2 regions of the Bacillus sp. 11C genome follow, and region 1 is predicted to be linked to the other one. Evidence: a T-box and tRNA genes for the amino acid it is inferred to sense, from the RefSeq annotation. Region 1 holds a T-box; the other holds one or more tRNA genes.
The links. A T-box is a leader RNA that pairs with one kind of tRNA and senses whether it is charged. The one in region 1 lies ahead of valS (valine--tRNA ligase), so its partner is inferred to be a tRNA-Val.

Region 1 (10,736 bases):
AGAAGAGGAAGATTCTTTTTATTCAGCGCCAAAACTGCTGGAAAAGGAAGAACAAGAGGAAGAAAGCTTTGAAATTGAAGTGAGAAAAACACCTCCGGCTGAAGAGCCTGAGAAAGAAACACCTTTTCATTCCTTCCAGCTGCCTGAGACCTCTGAGACAGAAAGGAAGGAAGCAGATGATGTTCCTAAAGTTGCTCCTTCTGCTAAAACAAAGGAACCTCAAACAAAGGAAAGTGATAATTCTCTTTATTTAACAAAACTCTTTACGAGAGAAGAGGATGAGTTTTCGAGAATGAAAATATGCATTGTTCAGCAGGAAGATACGATCGAACGTTTATGCGAACGGTATGAAATTACTTCCCAGCAGCTGATCAGAATGAATTCATTAGCCTTGGACGATGAATTGAAAGCAGGACAGATCCTCTATATTCCGCAATATAACAACAGCCATGCGTAAGCTGTAAGCGATCGGAAAATGTGGTGAATGGAATGGAAGATACCCAATCGGTTCTTCAGGAGTACGGACTGACTGCTCAATTTATTGAGCCTGTCAGTCCTCTTGTGTGGAAAGTGTATACAGACAACGGCGTATTTGCCCTGAAAAAATTGAAATCGGTTCGCGGCAAACAGTTTACAGATCACATGGTGGCGATAGAGGAAAAAGGTTTTCGTTCATTTGTACCCGTTTACAGAACAAATAGCGGAGAGTTTTTCTCAGCCGGCTTACAATCAGGAGATTCCTATTATTTAATGCCTTGGCTTCAATTTGACCAGGAGGAAGAACGGGATCAGAAACATGATTATTTATTTAGAGAAACAGCCCGTCTTCACGAGAGAACCGCGCAGGAAATGAAGGTCAGACGTGATGATATTGAACGTTATTACGGACAAACGAAAAAAAAGTGGGAACATGATAAAATTTTCTATGAACAGTTTGTAGACAGAGCTGAGAAGGAATGGTACCTTTCCCCTTTTGAACTGCAGGCCGCAACCTATTTTTCAGAAACCATTTCCGCGGTGAACTTTGCACTGGAGCGGATAGAGGACTGGTATGAGTCGGCTAAAGAAAATGGTGTCTCAAGGGTTGTCATGAACCACGGCAGTCTGTCTATTCACCATTTTCTATATAATGATGCCGGGACAGGGTATTTGACAAACTTTGAAAGAGCGTCTGTCGGCCCGCCGCAAAACGATTTGCTCGGTTTTTATACAAAGATGTTCAGGGGCTTTCCAAAAGCTTGTCCGGAATGCGCCGAATGGTTTTATGCATATACGAAATCATTCCCTTTGCGTGAAGCGGAAGTCAGCCTTTTTCTTAGCTATATGGCATACCCGGCAGCCATGTACAAGGTGCTCAACCGTTATCAAACAGGGAAAAGACAACTTGAAAAAAATGAATGTACGCAATTATTAAAGGCTTACTGGCAAATGAAAAATATAGAGCCTTTTGTGATGAAAATTCATCAGATTGAACAAGAGAAAAAATTCCAGGCTGAAAACGAGTCCACGTCTTAATGGCGCGGACTTGTTTGTTTATATCCATTCTAAATGAAGGGCGCAAGCTAAAAAGATTAGGATTGCGAGCAGCAAAACATCAAAGGTTGTCGGAAAGAAAATGGTTCTGATTCCTTGAAAAATTGTAATGGGGATAATCACTTGCGCGGATACAAGCCGAATTTGCTTGACCCACGGCGGCAGCGAATAAGAGCTAAAACGTTTCTTCACGGTGCATCCTCCTCTACGCATTTACAAGCATCATATGTAAACTTGGGCAATAGGTGCCTGCCTACCTGTATAGAAAGCGGCGTTTTTGGAAAAGATGATTGACGAATCAAAAACACTTTTACTATAATAAAGAACATAAATAATGTATATAATGAGCTGATAAATACACCTGCTTAGAACGGGAAGAGTACAAAAAAGGCGCATGCAGAGAGAGAAGCCGTTTGCTGAAAGGCTTCTTATGTTGTCTGATTGGAAGGTCGCCCGGGAGCATAATTTCTTGAAAGAAGAGTAGAGAAATTCGGGAAACACCCGTTATCCGTTGTAAGTGCATGAACTGATAGAGTTCATGAAAAAAGGTGGTACCGCGAAAGAGCTTTTCGTCCTTTTACAGGGATGAAGAGCTCTTTTTTCGTTCTCAGTCATTTTTAAACATGCTGGAGGGTTATCATGGAAACGAATGAACAAACAATGCCGACGAAATACGATCCGGCAGCGATTGAAAAAGACCGATATGATTTTTGGCTGAAAGGCAAATTTTTTGAAGCGGGCAGTGACCAGACAAAAGAGCCATATTCTGTTGTCATTCCGCCGCCGAACGTAACAGGAAGACTTCACCTTGGCCACGCGTGGGACACAACGCTGCAAGACATTGTAACAAGAATGAAACGCATGCAGGGCTATGATGTGCTGTGGCTTCCGGGTATGGACCATGCCGGCATCGCGACACAGGCTAAAGTGGAAGCGAAACTTCGTGAAGAAGGCACATCCCGCTACGATTTGGGCCGCGAGAAATTCCTCGAAGAAACGTGGAAGTGGAAGGAAGAGTATGCTGACTTTATTCGCAGCCAGTGGGCGAAATTAGGCCTTGGCCTTGATTATTCCCGTGAACGTTTCACGCTGGATGAAGGCCTAAGCAAAGCGGTTCGTGAAGTTTTCGTTAAGCTTTATAAAAAAGGCTTGATCTACAGAGGCGAATATATTATTAACTGGGACCCTGCGACAAAAACAGCCCTATCCGACATTGAGGTCATTTACAAGGATGTTCAGGGCGCGTTCTACCATATGAGCTATCCGCTCGCTGACGGTTCAGGCTCAATTGAAATTGCGACGACACGTCCTGAAACGATGCTCGGTGATACAGCCGTTGCCGTTCACCCTGAAGATGAGCGCTATAAGCACCTGATCGGAAAAACGGTGATCCTGCCGATTGCAAATCGTGAAATCCCGATTGTCGGTGATGACTACGTTGATATGGAATTTGGTTCAGGTGCTGTGAAAATTACGCCTGCTCATGATCCGAACGACTTCGAGCTTGGCAACCGCCACAATTTAGAACGCATTCTTGTCATGAATGAAGACGGAACGATGAATGAAAACGCTCTGCAATATCAAGGTATGGATCGTTTTGAATGCCGCAAAAAGCTCGTGAAAGATTTACAGGAGGCGGGAGTTCTCTTTAAAATCGAGGATCATATGCACTCGGTCGGCCATAGTGAACGAAGCGGGGTTGTTGTTGAGCCATATCTATCTACACAATGGTTTGTGCGCATGCAGCCGCTTGCTGATGCGGCGATTGATCTGCAGAAGAAAGACGAGAAAGTCAACTTTGTGCCTGACCGTTTTGAAAAAACGTATTTACACTGGATGGAAAACATCCGCGACTGGTGTATTTCCCGTCAGCTGTGGTGGGGCCACCGCATTCCTGCCTGGTATCATAAAGAAACGGGCGAGTTATATGTCGGGCTTGAAGCGCCTGAGGACAGCGAAAATTGGGAACAGGATACAGACGTACTGGATACATGGTTCAGTTCTGCGCTCTGGCCTTTCTCCACGATGGGCTGGCCTGATGTAACAGCTGAAGACTTTAAACGCTACTACCCGACAGACGTTCTCGTGACAGGGTACGATATCATTTTCTTCTGGGTGTCACGCATGATTTTCCAAGGCATTGAATTTACAGGCGAGCGCCCGTTCAAAGATGTTTTAATCCACGGCTTAATCCGTGACGAGCAAGGCCGGAAAATGAGTAAATCTCTTGGCAACGGTGTCGATCCGATGGATGTCATTGACAAGTACGGAGCCGATTCTCTGCGTTATTTCCTTGCGACTGGAAGCTCTCCTGGCCAGGATCTGCGCTTCAGCTATGAAAAAGTGGAATCGACTTGGAATTTTGCCAATAAAATTTGGAATGCCTCCCGTTTTGCATTAATGAACATGGATGGCATGACATACGATGAGCTTGATTTGTCAGGCGAAAAATCAGTTGCTGACAAGTGGATTTTAACGCGATTAAATGAAACGATCGAGCACGTGACCCAGCTTGCTGATCGATATGAATTCGGTGAAGTCGGCCGCCATTTATACAACTTTATTTGGGACGATTTCTGTGATTGGTATATTGAAATGGCGAAGCTTCCTCTTTACGGAGAAGACGAAGCGGCTAAGAAAACAACCCGTTCCATCCTTGCTTACGTACTGGATCAAACGATGCGCCTGCTCCACCCGTTTATGCCGTTCTTAACGGAGGAAATTTGGCAGCACCTTCCTCACCAAGGGGAATCCATTACAGTAAGCCAATGGCCTGTTGCAGTACCGGAGCATACCGATACTGAAGCGGCAGCTGACATGAAGCTTCTTGTTGAGCTGATTCGTTCTGTGCGCAATATCCGCAGTGAAGTCAATACGCCAATGAGCAAGCAGGTTGAACTGTATATTAAAACAAGCACAGACGAAATAGCAGCCCGTCTCGAAGCGAACCGTTCATACGTTGAACGCTTTACGAATCCGAGCGTACTTAAAATCGGCACGGATATCGAGGCCGTTGATAAGGCGATGACGGCTGTTGTTTCAGGAGCAGAGGTTATTCTTCCGCTTGAAGGTTTAATTAATATTGATGAAGAAATTGCTCGTCTGCAAAAAGAATTCGATAAGCTGACAAAAGAAGTCGAGCGCGTCCAAAAGAAACTTGGAAATGAAGGATTTATGAAAAAAGCGCCTGCGCACGTAATTGATGAAGAGCGTGAAAAAGAAAAAGATTATGTGGCAAAGCGTGACGCTGTTCAAAAACGAATGGCTGAGCTGAAGGGCTAATGAAAAGCCGGGGCGGTTTCTAGAGAAACCGCCTTGTCTTATAAAAGAGGGGATTATCATTGTTTAGTGCATATGAAGAAGCGCGCAGCTGGATTCACGGGCGGCTGAAATTCGGTGTGAAGCCCGGACTCGGCCGAATGGAGCAGCTGATGGCGCGGTTAGGGCATCCTGAAAAGAAAATCCGCGCGTTCCACATCGCAGGAACAAACGGTAAAGGATCAACTGTCGCTTTTATCCGTTCTATGCTGCAAGAAGCTGGATATACGGTTGGAACGTTTACGTCACCTTATATCATTACGTTTAATGAACGGATCAGCGTTAACGGGACACCGATTTCAGATGAGGAATGGACAGCACTTGTCAATCAGATGAAACCGCACGTTGAAGCGCTTGATCAAACGAAATACGGACAGCCGACCGAATTTGAAATTATGACGGCGTGTGCGTTTTTATATTTTGCTGAGTTTCATAAGGTCGACTTTGTTATTTTTGAAACAGGTCTAGGCGGTAGATTCGATTCTACGAATGTGGTTGAACCGCTTTTAACAGTGATTACAAGCATCGGGCACGATCATATGAACATTTTGGGAAACACCCTTGAAGAAATTGCAGGAGAAAAGGCCGGAATTATTAAAGAAGGTATTCCAATCGTTACAGCTGTTACCCAGCCGGAAGCCTTACAGGTCATTCGTCATGAAGCTGAACGACATGCTGCGCCGTTTCAGTCATTACATGATACATGTGTTATTTTCAATGGACTGGCTCTGCCTGCCGGAGAACAGTTTTCATTTAAAACGGGCGAGAAGTGCTATGACGATATTCGGACATCTCTGATCGGCACCCACCAAAGACAAAATGCGGCTTTGTCCATTTTGGCTGTTGAGTGCCTCAATAGGGAGAATATTGTTCATATCAGTGATGAAGAGTTAAGAAGCGGGCTGGTAAAGGCTGCTTGGCCGGGACGGTTAGAGCTTGTTCAAGAACATCCGCCGGTATATTTAGACGGTGCACATAACGAAGAAGGCGTTGAAAAGCTGGCGGAAACGATGAAACAGCGTTTCCCTGATTCCCGCATTTCTGTGGTGTTTAGCGCGTTAAAGGACAAACCGTATCACGATATGATTAAGAAATTGGAAACCATAGCGTATGCGATTCATTTTGCTTCTTTTGATTTCCCGCGTGCTTCTCTTGCAAAAGATCTCTATGATGTAAGTGAAATCAGCAATAAAAGCTGGGATGAAGATCCGGACAATGTGATCGAATTCATAGAAAGCAAAAAGGGCTCAAATGAAATTGTGCTGATTACCGGATCGCTCTATTTTATTTCTGACATTCGCAAAAGGTTAAAATAATAGGTCTAGCCCCGGCAGTATCGAAAATGAGATTTTGCCGGGGCTTTTTACGCGTAAAATCGAAAATTCCCGATTAGAGTTTAGGCGCTCATTCTGCTACAATCCATGCCAGTATCTTGTAAAGGTGTGTTGTCTATGCTTCCCATTCTATTTATCCTCGGGCTGATCCTTGGTTCGTTTTATTATACGGCCGGGTGCCGTATCCCCTTGCGTATATCTATTGTCAAGCCTCGTTCGGCATGCTCGTTTTGCCGGCGGACATTAACTCCCGCAGAATTAATTCCCATCCTGTCATTCCTTTTCCAAAAAGGCAAATGTAAAAGCTGCGGGCATAGAATTTCTTTTATGTATCCCGCGGCAGAGCTTGTGACAGCGTGTTTATTTACCGCTGCAGGAATACGCTTTGGCCCATCTCCGGAGCTGTTTCCCGCTGTTGTGTTTACCTCTCTTCTTATCATGGTTGCAGTGACAGATATTCATTTTATGCTGATTCCAAATCGAATATTGATTTTCTTTCTCCCCTTTTTAGCGGCAGCCAGATTGATTTCTCCGCTTGATTCCTGGTATGCCGGCCTGTTAGGTGCGGCAGCCGGATTTCTTTTCCTTGGCTTAATTGCCTTACTCACCCATGGGGGAATAGGGGGAGGAGATATTAAATTATTTGCGGTGATTGGCTTCGTGCTTGGTGTGAAAATGCTGGCAGCTGCCTTTTTCTTTTCTATTTTGATAGGTGCATTGTATGGAGCGGCAGCCGTTCTGGCTGGAAGACTCGCCAAAGGGCAGCCGCTTCCCTTTGCCCCCGCAATTGCGGCAGGGAGCATTTTAGCCTATTTATACGGCGACTCTATTATTTCTTTTTATATGAAGGTGGCATTGGGCTGACCGCTGAAAAATTTGACGAACGTTTTTTGGACAAGACGACAAAAGTCTTGTTCTTTTTTTTTTCGCCTGTGCTAAAGTGTGTAGCATGAAAAGCCGACAAGAACGGTCAAGCAAACGAAGGGAGGAAGCGGAATTGAAAAAAAGGAAGAATAAAAAAAACAATAAAGCCGCAGAAAAAGCCCTCAAGGTGACGATTAATGGAAAAGAAGAGACGGTTTACGAACAAGAAACGCCTGAAACTGAGATGGAAAAAAACATGACATTTTCAAATTGGGAGGAAAAGAGAAAGGCAGAACAAGAGGTCGCGGCATCCCATGAACATCCTGATGAAGATGAATTTAACTGGAATTCCGAAGAGGACAAGGTGTTTAAAGAGGATCCAAAAGTCGTTCCGCCCTATCAAAAGAAGAAAACAAAGCTGTATGCAAAAGGAAAAGCGGGGACGGCCAAACCCGTAAAAAGAGTGGCGGCGACGATTGCCTTTGCAGCTGTCATAGGCACCGGATTAGGCTTATTCGCGTTGAACATCTCGGGCAATAAAGAAGCGGCAGCCCCGGCCTCTTTAGATGATTCACTAGGCAGCCAAACGGCAAAAGCCGGAGATGCTTCTGCTGATAAACAAAGCTCAGGCGCAGAAAAACAGGCGGCACCAGCTGAAGGTACATATGAAACGTACGCTGTACAAGCCGGAAAATTCTCAAATGAAAAGGGTGCCGAAACGTTAACAGAACAACTGACCGAAAAAGGTTATTCCGCCGTGTCACTGTCAAAGGATGACGGGTATACGTATGTCATCGCAGGTTTAGCCAGTGATAAGGACGTGTCACAGCAATTAGGGCAGCTTTTAATCGACAGTGATTTTGAAGCCTGGGGAGGCAAGGAGCTTTCCTTATCAATAGAGTCAGATATGACAGATTCTTTCAAGGAAACAGCTGAGCTTGCAGCAAAGGCGATTCTCGGCGAAGACATTACAAAAGCGAGTGTAGAAAAAATAGAAAAGTCGCTTGGTAAAACAGAAGCATCAGGAGCAGGAGAGAAAAAAGCGATTTTGCAGGCATTAAAGGAATTAGAGGACCCAAGTGCTGAAGCCGGGTGGAAGGCTCAGCAGCAGCTGTTAGCCGTCATTAAATAAGAGAAAGTACCTGAGCCTTCGTCCTTTAGCGACAGGCTTTTTTTATTTTGTCATGAAAAAGTTATTTTTCTGAAATTGTGACAAGCCTCATGATTTGATAGGATAAACGAGTATCTTTTTTTCTTAAGCAAACCCTGAAAGGATGACGAACATGACAAAACCGCTAATACTTGCTTCACAATCTCCACGCAGGAAAGAACTCCTCGATCTTCTCCAGCTGCCCTACTCCATTATTGTCAGTGAAGTAGAGGAAAAATTAAATCGAAACTTTTCACCAGAAGAAAACGTCCAATGGTTGGCAAAACAAAAAGCTAAGGCTGTATCTGATCTCCACCCGCATGCAATCGTTATCGGCGCTGATACAATGGTATGCCTAGACGGCGAATGTCTCGGCAAACCGCAAGATCAAGAAGAAGCTGCTTCTATGCTGCGGAGGCTTTCAGGCCGAAGTCATTCAGTAATCACCGCGGTCAGTATACAAGCTGAAAATCACAGCGAGACGTTTTATGATAAGACAGAAGTTGCGTTTTGGCCCCTCAGTGAAGAAGAGGTTTGGACTTATATTGAAACAAAAGAGCCGATGGATAAAGCAGGTGCATACGGCATCCAAGGAAGAGGCGCGCTTTTTGTAAAGAAAATAGACGGAGATTATTATTCAGTCATGGGACTGCCTATATCAAAAACGATGAGAGCTCTTCGCCATTTTGATATAAAGGCATGACGGTTCTATAAACGGGAAGGGAAAGAAAAGGAGTGCTTGATCATACACGATCTGCCATTAAAACTTAGAGATTTCCCAACGAAAGATAAGCCAAGAGAACGGCTTCTGAAAGTCGGAGCCGAGAACTTAGCCAATCATGAACTTTTGGCTATATTATTACGGACAGGCACGAAACACGAATCTGTTATGGACCTGTCAAACCGGCTCCTGCTCACTTTTGACGGACTGCGTCTGCTGAAAGAAGCATCAGTTGAAGAGCTGTCGAGCATCCCGGGAATCGGTATGGTAAAAGCGGTTCAAATACTGGCGGCAGTTGAGCTTGGAAGCCGTATTCATAAATTAGCCAACGAAGAACATTTCGTCATTCGCTCCCCGGAAGACGGCGCAAATCTTGTCATGGAGGATATGCGCTTTTTAACCCAGGAGCATTTTGTCTGTTTATACTTAAATACAAAAAATCAAGTCATCCATAAACGCACCGTATTTATCGGAAGCCTGAATTCATCTATTGTCCACCCGCGGGAGGTGTTTAAAGAAGCGTTTAAACGATCTGCCGCTTCCTTTATCTGTGTTCATAATCATCCTTCTGGAGATCCGACGCCGAGCAGGGAAGATATTGAAGTGACAAGACGCCTGTTTGAATGCGGAAACCTGATTGGTATCGAGCTGCTTGACCATTTGGTGATCGGGGATAAAAAATTTGTGAGTTTAAAGGAAAAAGGATATTTGTAACACTTTTTTTTTCGTCGAATTAAGCTATAATAGAGTTTATGAGTTTTTCCCTTTAGGGTATTTTTGCTTTAAGAAAGGAAGATACATACATATGTTTGGAATTGGTGCAAGAGACCTTGGTATAGATCTTGGAACTGCGAATACGCTTGTTTTTGTAAAAGGAAAAGGAATTGTCGTGAGAGAGCCGTCAGTAGTCGCTTTGCAAACGGATACGAAGTCGATTGTTGCTGTCGGAAATGATGCGAAAAATATGATCGGACGGACACCGGGCAACGTGGTGGCCCTTCGCCCGATGAAAGACGGCGTTATCGCTGATTATGAAACAACGGCTACAATGATGAAATATTACATCAATCAAGCCATTAAAAATAAAGGCATGTTTGCCAGAAAACCATATGTCATGGTTTGTGTCCCATCAGGCATTACAGCTGTTGAAGAACGCGCTGTCATCGATGCGACAAGACAGGCGGGAGCGCGTGACGCGTATCCGATTGAAGAGCCGTTTGCCGCAGCAATCGGAGCCAATCTGCCGGTTTGGGAACCGACTGGAAGCATGGTAGTTGATATCGGAGGCGGTACGACAGAGGTTGCGATTATTTCCCTTGGCGGCATTGTAACGTCACAGTCAATCCGCGTAGCCGGTGATGAGATGGATGATGCGATTATCAACTACATCAGAAAAACGTACAACCTGATGATCGGTGACCGTACGGCTGAAGCGATTAAAATGGAGATCGGATCTGCAGAAGCTCCTGAAGAATCCGATAAAATGGAAATCCGCGGACGCGATTTATTGACAGGTCTGCCGAAAACAATCGAAATTACAGGAAAAGAAATTTCTGGTGCTCTGCGCGACACTGTATCTACAATTGTGGAAGCGGTGAAGAGCACACTTGAAAAAACACCGCCTGAGCTTGCAGCTGATATTATGGACAGAGGCATTGTGTTAACCGGCGGCGGAGCGCTTCTTCGCAACTTGGACAAAGTCATCAGCGAAGAAACAAAAATGCCGGTCCTTATCGCCGAAGACCCGCTTGATTGTGTAGCGATCGGAACAGGAAAAGCACTGGAGCACATCCATCTTTTCAAAGGGAAAACTAGA
Region 2 (10,736 bases), on a different contig from region 1:
AATGCCGAGAAACCCTGGGGGGAGCCCGCCGGCGATCGCTTTTCTTAATGTTGTTTTTTTCGTTTTGACAAAGATGGCAAAGGCCGCGCCTACCTGTCCCGCGCCTCCCATCGCCAGAATCGGGAGCAGAGGATCATTTCCAATTGAATTGATCAGTTCCATGTGCACAGGCGTCAAGCCTTGATGCAGTCCGGTCACGACGAGAGGAAGGAAGGTCGCGCCCAAAATAAAGCCTGCAGCTATGCCGCCGATGTCCAGGATGGACAGAAGGCCGGATGTAATGGCATCGGAAATGAAGCCGCCTAAAGGCATAAATACGACATACGTTACGATTCCGGTGATTAACAGTGAAACGGTTGGAGTGACAATGATATCAAGTGATTGAGGAATAAAACGGCGGATAAATTGTTCGGTGTAAGCGATGAATATGGCTGCGAAAAGAACTCCGATCAGCCCTCCCCTGCCCGGAAGAAGCTGTTCTCCGAATAAAACGATCTTTGCGATCTCCGGATTCAAAATCAAGATCCCCGCCAGAGCACCAAGAGCGGGTGTTCCGCCAAATTCTTTCGATGCGTTAATACCGACGAGAATGCCGAGATAAGTGAACAGCCCGGAGCCGATGACTGTCAAGATAATAGCGACTTGTGATTCTGCAGAGAGCCATTCGGCTTGAATGATTGCTTTGGTAATCCCAGTAATTAAACCGGAAGCGACGAGTGCGGGAATTAGCGGTATAAAGACGCTGGCAATTTTACGTAAGAAAAGCTTAAATGGAGTGGCATTTTTTCGGTTTATATCGGCTTTCTTTTTGGCAGCTGCATCTTTGACATCGATATCATCTTCTGCTGACACAAGCTTTGAGAAAGCGGCTGTGACATGATTGACGATTCCTGCTCCGAGGATGATTTGGATGGTTTCAGCTTCGACGACCCCCAATACGCCGTCAAGCTCTGTTAAAGCGTGAGCATCTGTTTTGCTTTCATCGTAAGGCGTAATACGCAGGCGCGTCATGCAATGCGTATACGATGAAATATTGGATTTTCCTCCGCATAGCTCAAGGATTTTCTTTGCGAGATGATGGTAGTTATTTTCTTTGCTCATCAAAACCCCTCCTCATCAAGATGCCTTATTTTTTTCTCATAGATTTTATGGCTGCTCTCGTTTTATCGATATATCCGGTTGTTTCTTCGTACCGCTCAGCTGCCATGCCTAAAAACAAAACATCAATCATAAAAAGCTGGGCGAGGCGGGAGGAAGTGGCTGCACTTCGAATCAGGGCTTCATTGGAGTGTGCTGTGTGCAACGGGACATCAGCGAGCGCGGAGACGGATGTCTGACTGAATTGTGTGAGGCTGATCGTTTTGATGCTTTTTTCCTTAGCCATCGTGAGCAGCTCAATGATTTCCTGCGTCTCTCCCGAAAACGAAATAGCGAATACGATGTCATCCTTATCTGCATTTGCGATTAATGATGCCACAAGATGAGTGTCTGTGAACGCGGTTGCTAGTTTATGAATGCGAAGCCACTTTTGCTGGGCGTCCTTGGCGACAATGCCGGAAGCCCCGACGCCGATAAAATGCACAGTATGAGCTTGGAGAAGCAGAGAAACCGCTCGTTCAAGCTCTTTGTAGTCCATCAGGTCTGAGGTGTCCTGAATGGCTTGAATGGCATTGCCGGCTGCTTTTTCAGAAATGGAGGACAGCGGTTCGTGGGGCGCAATGTCCCGGTAGCCTTGAACAGCAGGCTTTGCCAGATCGCCTGCTACTCTCATTTTTAAATCTTGAAAACCCTTTAGTCCGAGTGATTTGCAGAGCCTGATGACGGCAGCGTCACTTGAATTGGCTAAGGCGCTGATTTCGCTGACAGTGTTTTCTATTGCCTTATGGGGATGAGTTAGGATGTAATCCGCAAGTTTACGCTCGGATGGAGGGAGCTTGTGCTTCATTGATTGGATGATCGCTAAACCGCCTGTTGCCATGCTCGGTCTCTCCTTATCATGAATGGTAGTTTTCGATTGCTTTGTCTATAAAACCGTTTGCTTCCTCAAGCAATGTTTTAGCTTTTTCTTGATCTGTGCTTGTTTTGAGCATGAGGATTGCCGTTTTGACGTGATGATTGGCTTGTTCCAGTGTATGTCTGGCTGTGTCGTATGAAGCGTTAGTGAGGCTTTGGATGATGCTGATGGCGCGTTCTTTTAGTTTCTTATTGCTGACGTTGACGTCTACCATCAAGTTTTCGTAAACCTTGCCGATTTTGACCATTACTGCGGTGGATATCATGTTTAGAATCATTTTATGAGCGGTTGCGGCTTTCATACGTGTTGATCCTGTAATGGCCTCAGGCCCAACAACAACCTCAATGCTGTGATCCGCTTCCTTGCTGATGACGGAAGTTTCATTGCAGGTAAGGGCGATGGCGTGTGCTCCTACTTTACGGGCGTATGTGAGGGCGCCTGCGGCATAAGGTGTGCGGCCGCTTGCTGCAATGGCAATGACGGTGTCGTTTGACGTAAGCTGTATGTTTTTTAAATCTTCCGCTCCTGCTTCTTCACTGTCTTCAATGCCCTCTGCTGCCTGCAAAAATGCTTTGGGGCCTCCAGCCATAATTCCGATGACCTGATCTGGGCTTACGCTGTAGGTGGGAGGACATTCAACAGCATCCATGACACCTAGTCTGCCGCTTGTGCCGGCGCCTGTGTATATGAGCCGGCCACCATTTTGAAAAGAGTTGTATGCGCAGTCTACAGCTGTTTTAATATCAGGGAGAACCTGCTGAACGGCGGCAGCAACTTTCAAATCTTCGTTGTTGATCATCTTGAGGATGCCGAGAGTGTTTGTTTTGTGGATTTCCGCTGTTTGGCTATTGCGTGATTCTGTTGTAAGCCGGTGAAGGTTTAATGGTTCTGACATGAGGATGCCCCCTGTTTTAAAATGATGTATCTTACTATTCAGTATATTCACTTCCGTTATGATATTTCAACTGGATTTTATATTTTTGAAATTTTATTTCATCCGAGACTATAGGAAATAATGAAGAATCAGCTGTTCTCCGAGCGGCCCGATTTTTCGCCGTCCTTTATCTAGGAACCCGCTTTTCATATAAAGGTGTTTTGCGCGTGTGTTTAGGTGATTGACGGCCAAAATGATTTCATCGCACCATGGAAAATAACTGCTCACAAACGAGGGAAGCTGAAGCATTGCTTTTCTTGCATAGCCTTTTCCATGATGTACAGCGTTTAAAGACAGGGAGCTGAGCAGTAAAGCAAATGGATTGCTAGTATAGGGAGCAAGCGTTTCTTTTGATGTATGTAAAATGAAAAAGCCGACTGGCAGATTGTCATTTAAGATGACAGCCGGATACCGGTCCTGTATGCCTAAGGCCTGAGTCAGCACCTCTTTGGGGAGAGAGGTAAAGCGCTTGTCATCGTTGTTTAGGGTGAATGATTGAAGTTCCGGCGAATGTTCAGGTTTATAGAAGGATAAAGAAATGTCTTGAGTCATGGGGTGCCCTCCTTACAATATGTCGTCTAACTGGTTTTCTGAAATGACACGGCAGCCCGCTTGTTTTAGCAGTGCGGCGGTCACTCCGCTGCCGGCGATTTTTTTGCCAGTGAATGTGCCGTTATAAATGAAATTGCTTCCGCACGATGGACTGTTTTCTTTTAATATGACAGCGGATGCATTGATTTCTTTTGCGTAAGCTAATGTTTTAGCGGCGCCTTTCATATATAACTCTGTTACATCTTCTCCTGAAGCTGTCACGATTTTAGCGGTTCCATTGAGAACATCCTCGCCGGTGCCTCCGATGATTTCTGCAGGCTCACGGGGAGTGAAAAAGCCGCCGAGAAGCTCAGGACAAGCCATGACTGCTTTATTTTCATCGACGAGTTTTCTGATTTTCTCTGATGCGGCGTGAGAGCCGTTGTATCTGCATTCAATGCCTCCAAGGCAAGAACTGACTAGAATCATATTTGTTTCTCCTCTCTTGCTTCGCTTGTCTCTATCATAAAATAAATGACTAATGTTGGGAGGCTTTTTCAGTTAAAAAAGGAGTTAAAAAGTTTGAAAATAAAAAATTTAATTTTTCTCTTTACAAACAGGGGGTAACCTGTATATAATAACTTTTGTCAGCTCGACGAGAACACAAACGGCCCGTTGGTCAAGCGGTTAAGACACCGCCCTTTCACGGCGGTAACACGGGTTCGAATCCCGTACGGGTCACCATTTGGAGGATTAGCTCAGCTGGGAGAGCATCTGCCTTACAAGCAGAGGGTCGGCGGTTCGAGCCCGTCATCCTCCACCATCTTGCCGGTGTAGCTCAATTGGTAGAGCAACTGACTTGTAATCAGTAGGTTGGGGGTTCAAGTCCTCTTGCCGGCACTGTCTTTTCAAAATACGGAGGGGTAGCGAAGTGGCTAAACGCGGCGGACTGTAAATCCGCTCCCTCAGGGTTCGGCAGTTCGAATCTGCCCCCCTCCACCATTATTGGGCTATAGCCAAGCGGTAAGGCAACGGACTTTGACTCCGTCATGCGTTGGTTCGAATCCAGCTAGCCCAGTCACAGACACCTTTGACCAAAAGGTGTCTTTTTTTATTTTGTGAAAATCATTCCAACTTCTAACTGTTCAGTCTGTATAATAATTTTAAAAATATGTTAAGGTAGTTTATTCACGAATTACCATCTACACCCTGCCAAAAATTTGTTAAACTTATTTTATAAAAAATTGAAACCTTTTAAAACGAAGCTCGTATACATACAGACCGGTGAAGGCAGAGGTTAGATAAATATGGAAATGATGATTAAAAAGAGAATTAAGCAAGTCAAAAAAGGCGACCAAAATGCATTTGCGGACATCGTAGATATTTACAAGGATAAAATTTATCAGCTTTGCTACCGTATGCTTGGCAATGTGCATGAGGCGGAGGATATTGCACAGGAGGCTTTCATCAGGGCGTACGTTAATATCGACAGTTTTGATATTAACCGGAAATTTTCAACTTGGCTTTATCGAATCGCGACCAATTTGACTATTGACCGCATTCGCAAAAAGAAGCCGGATTATTACCTCGATGCAGAGGTGGCTGGTACGGAAGGCTTGACCATGTATTCGCAAATCGCCGCAGACGGAGTTTTGCCAGAAGATGAAGTAGTGTCGCTGGAGCTCTCAAACACGATTCAGCAGAAAATTTTAAAGCTTCCTGACAAATACAGAACAGTTATCGTATTAAAGTATATTGACGAACTCTCATTAATTGAAATCGGCGAGATTCTAAACATTCCTGTGGGGACTGTGAAAACGCGGATTCACAGAGGCAGAGAGGCTCTTCGAAAACAATTAAGGGATCTTTAAGTGGGGTGATGAAATGAGCTGTCCTGAACAAATTGTGCAGCTTATGCATATGCATCTTGATGGAGATATCCTTCCAAAAGATGAACACGTATTAAATGAACATCTTGAGACATGCGAGAAATGCAGAAAGCATTTTTATGAGATGGAAAAATCTATAGCGCTCGTCCGGAGCACATCGCATGTCGAAGCCCCCGCGGATTTTACCGCTAATGTCATGGCTAAATTGCCTAAGGAGAAGAAAAGAGCTTCTGTGAAAAGGTGGTTCAGAACCCATCCTGTTATCGCAGCTGCTGCGGTATTCATCATTTTGATGGGCGGAGGTTTTTTAAACAGCTGGCATAATGACCACAACTTCAGCGTGTCTAAGCAGCCGAATCTTGTGGTGCAGAACCATACTGTGATCGTGCCTGAAGGTGAGACGGTCAAAGGTGATGTCACTGTCAAAAACGGCAAGCTGATTATTAAAGGAAAAATAGACGGGGATGTAACCGTCGTAAATGGCGAAAAGTATATGGCCTCTGCTGGACAAGTAACTGGTCAGATTGAAGAAATCAATCAATTATTTGACTGGACATGGTATAAATTGAAGTCTGCGGGGAAAAGTGTACTCAATGCATTAAAACCGAACGAAAAAGAGTAAAGCGTGTCAGCCGCTTTGCTCTTTTTTTACGGGCTGTAAGGGCTGGCGCATTTCACTTGCCGAATCGAAATGTGGTATAATGGGCTCGCTATGCTAAGTACATATGCGTAACACGTTAAACACAAAATACGAAATGACTGAAATCTTGGAGGACGAGGAAATGGCTTTTGAGGATATCCCTTTTTTGCAGTACCTCGGCAATGCCGTTGATATTCTCCTTGTTTGGTATGTGATATATAAACTTATTATGGTCATACGCGGCACGAAAGCGGTTCAGCTGTTAAAAGGAATTGTCGTGATCGTGCTTGTCCGTATGGCCAGCCAATATTTGGGCCTCGGCACGCTTCAATGGCTGATGGACCAAGCGATAACATGGGGATTTTTAGCAATTATTATTATTTTTCAGCCTGAGCTGAGAAGAGCGCTTGAACAGCTTGGCCGGGGCCGCTTTTTCTCAAGGAGCGGCACGCCTGTGGAGGAAGCGCAGCAGAAAACGATTGAGGCAATCACAAAAGCGATCAATTATATGGCGAAACGCCGTATAGGCGCCCTGCTGACCATTGAGCGGGACACTGGAATGAGCGATTATATTGAGACCGGCATCCCATTGAATGCCAAAGTCAGCTCTGAGCTGCTGATCAATATTTTTATACCGAACACCCCGCTTCATGACGGTGCTGTGATTATGAAGAATAATGAAATTGCCGCTGCCGCCTGTTATCTGCCGCTTTCGGAAAGCCCGTTTATTTCAAAAGAACTGGGTACGCGGCACAGAGCGGCTGTCGGTATCAGTGAAGTGACAGACAGTTTGACGATTATTGTGTCTGAAGAGACCGGCGGCGTCAGTGTGGCAAAGAACGGAGACCTTCACAGAGAGCTGACCGAAGAAGCGCTGAAAGAAATGCTTGACGCCGAGTTTAAGAAAAACACCAGAGACACTTCTTCTAACCGCTGGTATTGGAGGGGCAAGAAAAATGGATAAATTCTTAAACAATCGCTGGGCTGTGAAAATTATTGCTCTGCTTTTCGCGCTCTTGCTTTATGTGGCGGTCAACAGCAATCAAGCACCAACTCCGAAAAAACCGGGTGAATCTTTCTTTCCAACATCAACAATTGATGAGGCAACACTGACCGACATTCCGGTCAAAGCGTATTATGATGATGAAAACTACGTCGTGACGGGTGTTCCGCAAACGGTTAATGTCACGATAAAAGGCTCGACAAGTGCTGTGAAAAAGGCTAGACAGACCAAGAATTTTGAAATATATGCCGACATGGAAAATTTAAAAACCGGTACACATAAGGTTGAGCTAAAGGCCAAAAACGTGTCGGATGGGCTGACAATCTCAATCAATCCGTCTGTTACGACAGTTACGATTCAAGAACGGATGACCAAAAGCTTTCCTGTAGAAGTGGAGTACTACAATAAAAGCAAGATGAAAAAAGGCTATTCTCCGGAGCAGCCGATTGTCAGTCCGAAAAATGTGCAGATTACCGGATCTAAAGATGTGATTGATCATATTTCTCTTGTGAAAGCTTCAGTGAACCTGGAGAACGCAGATGAAACGATTGAAAAGGAGGCAAAAGTGACTGTCTATGATAAGGACGGAAACGCGCTTCCTGTGGACGTGGAGCCTTCGGTCATCAAGATTACCGTTCCGGTGACAAGCCCAAGTAAAAAAGTACCCTTTAAAATTGAACGGACAGGAAGCCTTCCTGACGGTGTCAGTATAGCGAATATTGAATCCAGCCCCAGTGAGGTAACGGTTTACGGCTCGCAGGATGTGTTGGATTCTCTTGAATTTATAGACGGCGTCAGCATAGATTTAAGCAAAATTAACAAGGATTCCCATATCGAGGCAGATATCCCGCTTCCCGACGGTGTCAAAAAAATCTCGCCGTCAAAGGTGACTTTGCATATAGAAGTAGATAGTGAAGCGGATCAGAAGTTTGAGAATGTCTCTATTAAGACTGTAGGGCTGAGCAGCTCGCAAAACATTGAATTTCTAGACCCTGATTCGCAAGCGATAGACGTGACGGCTAAAGGCTCTCCCAGCAATATAAAAAAACTGGAAAAATCAGATATTGAATTGTATGTGAATGTTTCAGATTTAGATGACGGGGAGCATAGCGTGAAGCTTGAAGTAAACGGGCCTCAAAATGTAACCTGGTCCTTGGGACAGAAAAACGCCAAAATCAAGCTGACGTCTAAAAAAAGCAATACATCAACTAATGACAACAGCAGCAATACATCAGGGAACCAGGATGACACAGGTCAACAAACGAATGATCAAAAGAACAACCAGCAAGAAGATACAACGAAAAACAGCAATGATCAAAAACAAGACGAACATAAAGATCAAAACCAAGATCAGGGTGAGGACGAATCTACTGCGGGTTCACAATCATCATCAGAATAAAAAAGGAGCGATTATAAAATGGGCAAGTATTTTGGAACAGATGGTGTAAGAGGTGTCGCCAATAGTGAGCTTACACCTGAGCTGGCCTTTAAAGTCGGACGTTTCGGCGGATATGTGCTGACAAAAGACAAACAACGTCCAAAAGTGCTGATAGGCCGCGATACACGCATCTCCGGCCATATGCTGGAGGGAGCCCTTGTCGCCGGACTTTTATCCATTGGCGCAGAAGTCATGCGTCTGGGTGTCATTTCTACACCTGGTGTATCTTATTTAACAAAAGCGATGGATGCAGAGGCAGGCGTCATGATTTCTGCCTCTCACAACCCAGTGCAGGATAACGGCATCAAGTTTTTCGGGGGAGACGGATTTAAGCTTTCCGACGAACAGGAGGCTGAAATTGAACGGCTGATGGACGAACCGGAGGATAAGCTGCCAAGACCGGTCGGAGGCGATCTCGGGCTTGTAAATGATTATTTTGAAGGCGGCCAAAAATATCTGCAATTTTTAAAACAGACAGCTGATGAAGATTTCACAGGCATTCATGTGGCGCTCGACTGTGCTCATGGCGCAACATCGTCCTTGGCGACACACCTGTTTGCTGATTTAGATGCAGATGTTTCAACAATGGGCACTTCCCCGAACGGGTTAAACATTAATGACGGCGTCGGATCGACACATCCAGAAGCGCTCAGCGCGTTTGTCAAAGAGAAAAACGCCGATCTCGGACTTGCGTTCGACGGTGACGGCGACCGCCTGATTGCGGTCGATGAAAAAGGAAATATCGTTGACGGCGACCAAATCATGTACATATGCTCAAAATACCTGAAATCAGAGGGCCGCTTAAAGGATGATACAGTCGTTTCAACCGTGATGAGCAACCTCGGTTTCTATAAGGCGCTCGAAAAAGAAGGCATCAAAAGCGTTCAGACAGCTGTCGGCGACCGCTACGTAGTAGAAGCGATGAAACATGACGGCTACAATGTCGGCGGTGAGCAGTCAGGACATCTTATTTTCCTTGATTACAACACGACAGGGGACGGATTATTGTCTGCTATTATGCTGATGAACACATTGAAAGCGACAGGGAAGCCGCTGTCAGAGCTTGCAGCTGAAATGCAGAAGTTCCCGCAGCTGTTAGTCAATGTGAGAGTAACTAATAAATATAAAGTCGAAGAAAATGAAAAAGTAAAAGATGTTATTTCTGAAGTTGAAAAAGAAATGAACGGCGACGGCCGGATTTTGGTGCGCCCTTCAGGCACTGAACCGCTCGTCCGTGTTATGGCTGAAGCGAAAACGAAAGAGCTGTGCGATGAATACGTAAATCGCATTGCTGAAGTTGTGCGGTCAGAAATGGGATTGGAGTAACGAAGCCTATCATCAGAGAGCGAACAAGACAAGCGAGGTTTACATATGATAATGGTGAGACATGCGGCAAAGTTGTTTAAAAAACAATTGACCGTGCATGGCACATGCTGTAAAATCAAGCTTGTCTTGTTCTTATTTTCTCTGAGGAAGAAAAGACGGGATTATTGCTTCACCTATAATTATAGCGCCCGGACTAAGCGCCCGAAAAAAAAGGCTTAGTTGACGAGGATGGAGGTTATCGAATTTTCGGCGGATGCCTCCCGGCTGATTATGCAGATCACAGCCGTAAGGATTTCTTCAAACCAAGGAGGCGACTCCTTGCACAAAGAGAAATCACATGATCTTCCAAAAACATGTAGGAGGGGACGATTGAAAGTCCCCTTGAAATTCGACTTTCTTCGTCTCCTTTTACCATCTTAGGAGGAAGAAATTATGTGTGGAATCGTAGGTTATATCGGTCAGCTTGATGCGAAGGAAATTTTACTGAAAGGGTTAGAAAAGCTTGAGTACCGCGGATATGACTCTGCGGGTATAGCTGTTGCCAACGAACAGGGGATTCATGTGTTCAAAGAAAAAGGACGCATTGCTGATCTTCGTGAAGTTGTGGATGCCAATGCAGAGGCCAAAGCCGGAATTGGCCATACTCGCTGGGCAACACACGGCGAACCAAGCTATCTGAACGCTCACCCGCATCAAAGCGCACTGGGCCGCTTTACACTTGTTCATAACGGCGTGATCGAGAACTATGTTCAGCTGAAACAAGAGTATTTGCAAGATGTAGAGCTCAAAAGTGACACTGATACAGAGGTAGTTGTTCAAGTAATCGAGCAATTTGTCAACGGAGGACTTGAAACAGAAGAAGCGTTCCGCAAAACACTTACACTGTTAAAAGGCTCTTACGCAATTGCTTTATTCGACAACGAAAACAGAGAAACGATTTTTGTAGCGAAAAACAAAAGCC

Region 2: it encodes a tRNA-Val, which carries the amino acid that the T-box ahead of valS (valine--tRNA ligase) is inferred to sense. The anticodon was not compared.

What each region holds. Positions count from the first base shown of each region.
Region 1 is NZ_JBUPVZ010000006.1:167,402-178,137, forward strand. Features, by position in the region: partial or broken gene ACY3LV_RS10950 (LysM peptidoglycan-binding domain-containing protein) at 1-457, shown strand, start outside; gene cotN (spore coat protein CotN) at 490-1,515, shown strand; gene ACY3LV_RS10960 (hypothetical protein) at 1,534-1,725, opposite strand; T-box leader at 1,891-2,113, shown strand; gene valS (valine--tRNA ligase) at 2,173-4,815, shown strand; gene ACY3LV_RS10970 (bifunctional folylpolyglutamate synthase/dihydrofolate synthase) at 4,875-6,167, shown strand; gene ACY3LV_RS10975 (prepilin peptidase) at 6,303-7,049, shown strand; gene ACY3LV_RS10980 (SPOR domain-containing protein) at 7,183-8,181, shown strand; gene ACY3LV_RS10985 (Maf family nucleotide pyrophosphatase) at 8,333-8,902, shown strand; gene radC (RadC family protein) at 8,939-9,634, shown strand; gene mreB (cell shape-determining protein MreB) at 9,726-10,736, shown strand, end outside.
Region 2 is NZ_JBUPVZ010000002.1:403,462-414,197, reverse strand. Features, by position in the region: gene ACY3LV_RS04725 (PTS transporter subunit EIIC) at 1-1,101, opposite strand, end outside; gene ACY3LV_RS04720 (MurR/RpiR family transcriptional regulator) at 1,127-1,978, opposite strand; gene murQ (N-acetylmuramic acid 6-phosphate etherase) at 1,995-2,909, opposite strand; gene ACY3LV_RS04710 (GNAT family N-acetyltransferase) at 3,018-3,500, opposite strand; gene ACY3LV_RS04705 (2-thiouracil desulfurase family protein) at 3,513-3,968, opposite strand; tRNA gene ACY3LV_RS04700 (tRNA-Glu) at 4,149-4,223, shown strand; tRNA gene ACY3LV_RS04695 (tRNA-Val) at 4,227-4,302, shown strand; tRNA gene ACY3LV_RS04690 (tRNA-Thr) at 4,307-4,379, shown strand; tRNA gene ACY3LV_RS04685 (tRNA-Tyr) at 4,397-4,481, shown strand; tRNA gene ACY3LV_RS04680 (tRNA-Gln) at 4,486-4,557, shown strand; gene sigW (RNA polymerase sigma factor SigW) at 4,787-5,350, shown strand; gene rsiW (anti-sigma-W factor RsiW) at 5,364-5,990, shown strand; gene cdaA (diadenylate cyclase CdaA) at 6,151-6,972, shown strand; gene cdaR (CdaA regulatory protein CdaR) at 6,965-8,410, shown strand; gene glmM (phosphoglucosamine mutase) at 8,429-9,775, shown strand; gene glmS (glutamine--fructose-6-phosphate transaminase (isomerizing)) at 10,208-10,736, shown strand, end outside.